Regions from separate parts of the Arthrobacter sp. B2060 genome, predicted to be linked through region 1. Evidence: predicted binding sites of a transcription regulator. Region 1 holds the regulator's gene; the other holds the start of a gene.
What was found. The regulator LexA, encoded in region 1, represses DNA repair genes until DNA is damaged. The targets are predictions, from matches to a motif close to TCGAACANNTGTTCGA.
Positions count from the first base shown of each region.

Region 2: a site for LexA is predicted at 2,051-2,066, ahead of AC5RUM_RS08205 (DUF6504 family protein). Genes of this name have one in related genera too.

Region 1 covers NZ_JBNHFR010000002.1:364,990-368,393, reverse strand. The annotation lists gene AC5RUM_RS06485 (histidinol-phosphate transaminase) at 1-357, opposite strand, end outside; gene AC5RUM_RS06480 (LysM peptidoglycan-binding domain-containing protein) at 435-875, opposite strand; gene lexA (transcriptional repressor LexA) at 1,197-1,946, shown strand; gene AC5RUM_RS06470 (ATP-dependent DNA helicase) at 2,029-3,404, opposite strand, start outside.
Region 2 covers NZ_JBNHFR010000003.1:292,599-296,002, forward strand. The annotation lists gene AC5RUM_RS08185 (SOS response-associated peptidase) at 1-735, shown strand, start outside; gene AC5RUM_RS08190 (VOC family protein) at 745-1,164, opposite strand; gene AC5RUM_RS08195 (chorismate mutase) at 1,179-1,505, shown strand; gene AC5RUM_RS08200 (hypothetical protein) at 1,584-1,970, opposite strand; gene AC5RUM_RS08205 (DUF6504 family protein) at 2,114-2,455, shown strand; gene AC5RUM_RS08210 (DNA polymerase III subunit alpha) at 2,452-3,404, shown strand, end outside.

The sequences.
Region 1 (3,404 bases):
GGGCGGGAAGCCCAGCGCCGTTCGGCCCGGCCCGCCGAACGCCTGGAGTATCTGCTGGAGGACTTCGTTGGAGCCGTTGGCCGCCCAGATGTTGTCGGCGGAGAGGCCGTGGCCCAGGTATTCCGCCAGGGCCTCCCGGAGTTCGGTGAATTCCCGGTCGGGGTAGCGGTTGAGTCCCGCCGCCGCCTCAGTGACGGCCTCGGATATCGCGGCCCTGACATCGGCCGGCACCCCGTGGGTGTTCTCATTGACGTTAAGGAGGATCGGCACCTCGAGCTGCGGCGCCCCGTAAGGCGTCAGCCCCCGCAAATTGGTGCGCAGGGGAAGTCGGTTCAGTCGCTCAAGCTGGTCAGTCACTTGGACAGTTTAAGTGCCCCGGGCGGCGAGCGGGAAACTGTGACGGGTAAGGCCGACCGGCCGTGACGGATCGGTACCTATTTGGACGGGACGAACAGCTGCTGTCCCGGCATGACCTTGCCGTTGTCCAGGTTGTTTAGCTGGACAATATCCGCGATGACGTCCCGCGGGTCCCTGTCCGGGTCCACGCTGCCGGCAATGGCCCACAGCGATTCCCCTGGCTGCACCGTCACGGAGACGGTCTCCGTCACCGACAGACCGCCGGCGGTGTCGGCAGCCTTGGCCGGTGAGTTGAACAGGCCGGCGAGTGACAGGAGCAGTGCCGCCAGCAGTACCAGCGGCAGTCCGATCAGGACGATCCGCCCGCGGCGGGTGAGCCGCAGGCGCGGCGGCTTGCCTGACGGCCCGCCTGGCCGCCCGCCGGCATGCGGGCCCTGCAGGCCTTGGGTGGCCTGCCGGCTCTGGGGGCTGCGCCGCTTCTCGGGACGGTAATGGTGACCTGCTGTTGTAGCTGACATGAACTGAGCCCTCCTGGACCATTCTGTGCTGCCCGTGTGCCCGGTCCGCCGGACATACGCCGGAATCTTCGAATAACCGGACTGCTTCGCAGCTGAACTAGAACACATGTTCGAACTTTGCTTCTCCATTTTTAGCACCTATCAACGAACAAAGTCGAGACTCGCTAGAACAAATGTTTGAAAAAGCTTTATGGCTGGCCTACGTTGGAAATCAAAGAACAACCACTTCTGCAGTTGATCAGCAGGGTCTGACATTTCAGGCCGGAAGTTCCCGGCAACTGCAGCCACGCAAGCCGGGAGGAACGAAAGGCGTTGGCGAACATGGCAGCACAAGCCTCCGACGGCAAAGCCACCCAGCGCAGCCAGCGGTCCCGGACAGCACCCAAGGGACTCACTGTCCGCCAGAAGAAGATCCTGGAAACCATCCAGCGCTCGGTCAATGACAACGGATACCCTCCCTCCATGCGGGAGATCGGGGACACGGTTGGCCTGGCCAGCCTGTCCAGCGTCACCCACCAGCTCTCACAGCTCGAGAAGCTCGGATATCTGCGGCGCGATCCCAAACGTCCCCGGGCCATGGAAGTCCTCATGCCCCTGACGCTCGACGCCGGAGTCCCCAAATCTGCAGGCGCCGAGAAGGAAGCCAGACTGCACAGCGTGGGCGGTGCCTCCGTTACGGAGTTGCCCAGCGCCACAGACACGGCCCTCGTTCCGCTGGTCGGCAGGATCGCAGCCGGCGGCCCCATCCTCGCCGACCAGATGGTGGAGGACCTCATGCCGCTGCCCCGCCAGCTCGTTGGCCACGGGGAACTGTTCATGCTGAGAGTCGCCGGGGACTCCATGGTGGACGCCGCGATCTGCGACGGTGACTGGGTGGTGGTGCGGCGCCAAAGCGACGCCGCCAACGGCGACATCGTGGCCGCGCTGCTGGACGACGAAGCAACCGTCAAGACCTTCCGGCAGCGGGACGGCCACACCTGGCTGCTTCCCCAGAACACCCAGTACGAGCCCATCCTGGGCGACCACGCCGTGGTCATGGGCAAGGTCGTGTCCGTCCTGCGTTCGCTGTAGGTCACCACACGCTGTAGGTCACAGCCCGCTTTCGGTTCCGGCCCGCCCCAGGTTCCGGGCCGCCGTCAACGAGTCCCCCGGACTACCGCGCTCCGGCGAGCCTTTCCAGCGCCGCCACGGCGATCTTGCGGTCCGTCGTGGGCCAGAACGGCGGGAGCGCCGCGCGGAGAAACCCGCCGTAGCGTTCTGTCGAAAGGCGCGAATCCAGGACTGCCACCACGCCCTTGTCGTCCGTGGACCGGATGAGTCGTCCGGCGCCCTGCGCGAGACGGATCGCGGCATGGGTGGCCGACACCGACATGAAGCCGTTGCCGCCTGCCTGGGCCACGGCCCGGGAGCGTGCCGTCATCAGGGGGTCGTCGGGCCGCGGGAACGGAATCCTGTCGATGACCACCAGCCGGCACGAACCGCCGGGAACATCAACACCCTGCCACAGGGACATGGTGCCGAACAGGCAGGTGTCGGGTTCGTCGGCGAACTGCTTTACCAGTGCGGTCATGGTTGAGTCGCCTTGGCAGAGCACGCTGACGTCCAGGCGGGGGCGCAGCGCCTCGGCAGCATCCTCGGCGGCCCGGCGGGACGAGAAGAGGCACAGCGCTCCCCCGCCGGAGGCGCGGATCAGCGTTTCCAGTTCGTCGAGAGCTTCCGGCGAGGTCCCCCTGCCCGGCTTGGGCAGGTGCCCGGCCACGTACAGGATGCCCTGCTTCGGGTAGTCGAAGGGGGACCCGACGTCCACGCCAGTCCAGCTTGGGGCGCCTTCGCCCAGGAGACCGAGTCCGCCTGCGGCGGGTTCGAACGCGGAGCCGATTGCCAGCGTGGCGGAGGTCAGGACCACGGTGTGGCCTTCGAACAGGCCCTCCCGGAGGCGCCCGGCAACACTCAGGGGTGCGATGTTGATCAGGGCGGGCTGCGTGTCGTCGGGTGCCGAATAGCCCTGTTGCGGGTCAAAGGTGCTGTTCCGAGAAAACCACACCACCTCGCGGTTCTCGCGCGCGGCGAGCAGCCGTTCACACAGCTCCAGGATGACGAGGAGGCGGGACCGCGCGAGTTGCCGCCCGCCGTCGACCGCGTTGTTGCTGTCCCCTTTGGAATCGGACAGCGCCGCCCGGCACGCCTCGCGAAGCTGGTCCACGCAGTCGAGTTGCTCCGTGTTGAGTCCGTTCGGAAGCAGCCCGCTGGGAACGCCGGTGAGGGCAAGTTCAAGGTTGGCCGCGGCGTTGTTGAGGGCATCCACGGTAATGCCTGTGTGCTTGCGGGCGCCCGAGGCTGCGGCATGCACCATGGCGACAGACAACTGCCCGGAAACAGCGCCGGTGACACGGTCCTGGAGCTCGTGGGCCTCGTCCACCACCACAACGTCGTACTCCGGCAGGACGGCCAGGCCCTCGAAGGCGCTGACGGCGAGCATGGCATGGTTGGTCACCACGACATCGGCCTCGGCGGCTTCGTGCCGGGCCA
Region 2 (3,404 bases), on a different contig from region 1:
GTAATGGCCAGGGCGGTCGGGGATCTGCTGGCCGAATACGACGCCGAACTTGAGAACGAAATGGAGATCCCGCCGTCGTGGAATCTTGCGCCCACGGATGATGCGCCCATCGTCCTGGAACGGCTGATCGACGGCGCCACAGTCCGCCAGCTCCATATAGCGCGCTGGGGACTCGTGCCGTCCTGGGCCAAGGACCCCGGCGTCGGGCCGAAGATGATCAATGCCAGGAGCGAAACGGTGCTCGAGAAGCCTGCATTCCGCAAGGCCGTGCAGTCCCGGCGATGCGCAGTGCTTGCAGACGGCTATTACGAATGGAAGCAGGGCGAAGGGCGACGCAAACAGCCGTACTACGTACATCCCAAGGAGGGGCCGGGAATGGTCTTCGCGGGCCTCTATGAGTGGTGGAAGGACCCCTCCAAAGGGCAGGATGACCCGGCCCGCTGGATGCTTTCCATGTCGATCATGACGGCGGATTCACCGCCGGAGGGTGCCGAATCCACAGTGTTCGGTGAGCTCACCGCGCTTCACGACCGTGTCCCGCTGCCCATGAGCCGGGACACCATGGCGGCATGGCTCGACCCGCAGGTCGACGACGCAGCCGGGCTGCTGGACCTCGTCCGCTCCGGGGTCCAGGACGAGGCGGCGGGCTGGCGGGTGGATTCGGTAGGGCCGGCCGTGGGCAACGTCAGGAACAATTCGCCGGAACTCATCGAGCCGGTGGAAGCACTCTTCTAGCGGGCCGCATCACAGGCTGACCCGTCCGCCGTCGTCAACTGTCCACGTGGGGTTGAAGGCGATCTCCCACCTGAAACCGTCCGGATCGGCGAAGTAACCCGTGTACCCTCCCCACGGCTGGGTCTTGGGGCTTGCCACGACAGTTGCGCCGGCAGATTCCGCCTGGGCCATCACCTCATCGACTTCGGCAGCGCTTTTCATGTTGTGGCTGAGCGTGATGCACGGGACGGACGCGGGGGCATCCACGGCGGCTTCGGCCTGCATCTGCCTGGCGTCCCAGAGGGAGAACATGAGGCCATGGTTGGCCTGGATGAAGACCACTTCGGGGAATTCCCGGTGGACGGGCCAGCCGAGGCCCTCAACGTAGAAGCTGCGGGAGGCGGCCACGCTTCGCACTCCCAGGGAAATAAAATCGACTCGGGGCTGCATGGTTCGATACTGTCATGGACATGCCCACAAATCACGGAGACGATAAAAGCGCCCAGGCTGACAGGGAACAGCTCGCCGCTGTCCGGATCGCCGTGGACGAGGTTGATGACCAGATCGTCACGCTGATTGCGCGCCGCGAACGTCTGATCAGGATCGCGGGAACACTGAAGGGCGATGACGCCGAGGTCCGGGCTCCCGGGCGCGTGGAACGTGTGATTGAACATGTCCGCGCCGCTGCCGAGAAAAAGGAAATCGACCCGGACATCGTGGAAACCACCTACCGGGCCATGATTTCGAAGTTCATCGAGCTCGAGATGAAGATCCATAACGAGAACAACTGACCGGGCAGCAGGAGCTGCCGGCGGGACTTCGGGGCGGCGGCGGGAAATTGGCCCCGTGTATTTTGCTTCCTTAGGTGCCTAGAGGGCTTCTTCCACCGGAACGCCGGACTGGAATTCCCGTCCGTCGGCCTCGCTGAAGGCTGACATGAGGTGGCCTTTCTCCAGTCCAAGCACCGTGCTCATGGGGAAGTTACCCGTTATGGTGCTTCCCGAATGCTCGACGCTCTTGACGTCAAAGTTTTCCTCGGTGCCGTCATGGCTGAACGAGTACATTGACACGGCCTCGCCGTTCATGAACTCAATTCCGAGTCTTCGCTGATGTGAATAGTCCGGGGTTGCTGCCACGAGCCCCACTACGAAGGCGCCCGATCCTGGAATATTGCCGTCAATATCAAATTTGGCCTCCAAGATGGTGTCTTTGGCGGCGATGCTTACGTGCTTCAGGAGTGCGTCATTGGAACTCATGGCTCCATCCTGCCCCTTGAGCCGCTGTCAGTCCACACCCATCTAGGTTTTGCCGGAGGCCAGGCGTAGACTGTAGATATTCGAATACATATTCGAACCATCCTTCATCTGCAGCACCTTCATCTTGGTTTCCGGAGGCACCTATGGGCATGTTCAGCGAGTCCGTGGACGTTGCTTGTGGACCAGAAGGCCAGCCCGTGGAACTGCAGTGGGGCGGGCGGAGGTACACGGTCTGCGCCGAGCCGGTTCACTGGTATGAACGCCGCCAGTGGTGGGCCGAGGAACAGCGGGCTCCACTGGGCAGTGGGCCCGGACTTGTGGATCACGAGATCTGGAGAGTTCAGGTAACACCCGTGGAACCCCCACTGTCCGAAGAGGCCCCTGCGGCCCCTGAACACCTGACACTCGATCTGGTCCGGCATACCGGCAGCGGACGCTGGCGGCTGCTCCGGATCCACGACGCACTCCGGCATAAGACAGCATGAGCTTTACCCACCTGCACGTTTCAACCGCCTTCAGCGCCCACTACGGCGTTTCCTGGCCCGATGAACTCGCCCAGTCGGCGGCGGCCCAGGGTGCAACCGCCCTTGCCTGCACAGACAGGGACGGCCTGTACGGAACGGTCAAGCACCTGAAAGCCTGCATGGCTGCCGGCCTGGACCCGGTGGTCGGGGTGGACCTCGCCGTTTTCGACGACGAGGGAGATCTTCGCACCCAGCTTTCCGGCCGCGTCGTGGTGCTTGCGCACGGCCACAACAACGGGGCTGGCTACAAGGCGCTCTGCCGGTTGATTTCCGATGCCCATGCCCGCACCACGGGCAAGGCAGGGGGAACGGTGCCGGCTGCAGTCACCCGGGCGGAACTGGCATCAAGGATTCTTGACCCGCACACCCTGAAGCCCGTGCTCAGCGTGCTGATCGGGCCGGATTCCGACGTCGGAAGGGCCATGGGCGGGCGCCGTTACCTCCGGCCCCGCACGCTCTTCAAGAGCTGGCTGGATTCCCTGCCGGCCGGAAGCGTCGTGGCGGAGGTCGTCTCGCATCTCAGCGCCCCGGGAGAGCCCCTCAGCACCGCCCATGCCGTCCGCATGCTCAAGCTCGCCCAGGAGTACAGTGTTCCGGCGGTCCTCACCAATGCAGTCCGTTATTGTGCCGAGGACGGTGCCGCCACGGCCGATGTCCTCGACTCAGCCCGGACCCTGAAGTCCCTGCCCGAACTCTCGGCCGCGCCACTGCTCCAGCCCAATGGGCAGGGCTGGCTGAAGTCCCCTGACCAGATGCTGCAGCTGGGCAAGGAAATTATTCACGCTGCCGGGTATGGTGTGGCGGATCTTCAGGTCCTGCTCGCGCAAACGGAGGCGCTCGCCGACCGCTGCAGGATGGATCCCGTCACGGACATGGGCTGGAAGCAGCCCGTCGTTCCGGAGACTTCGGT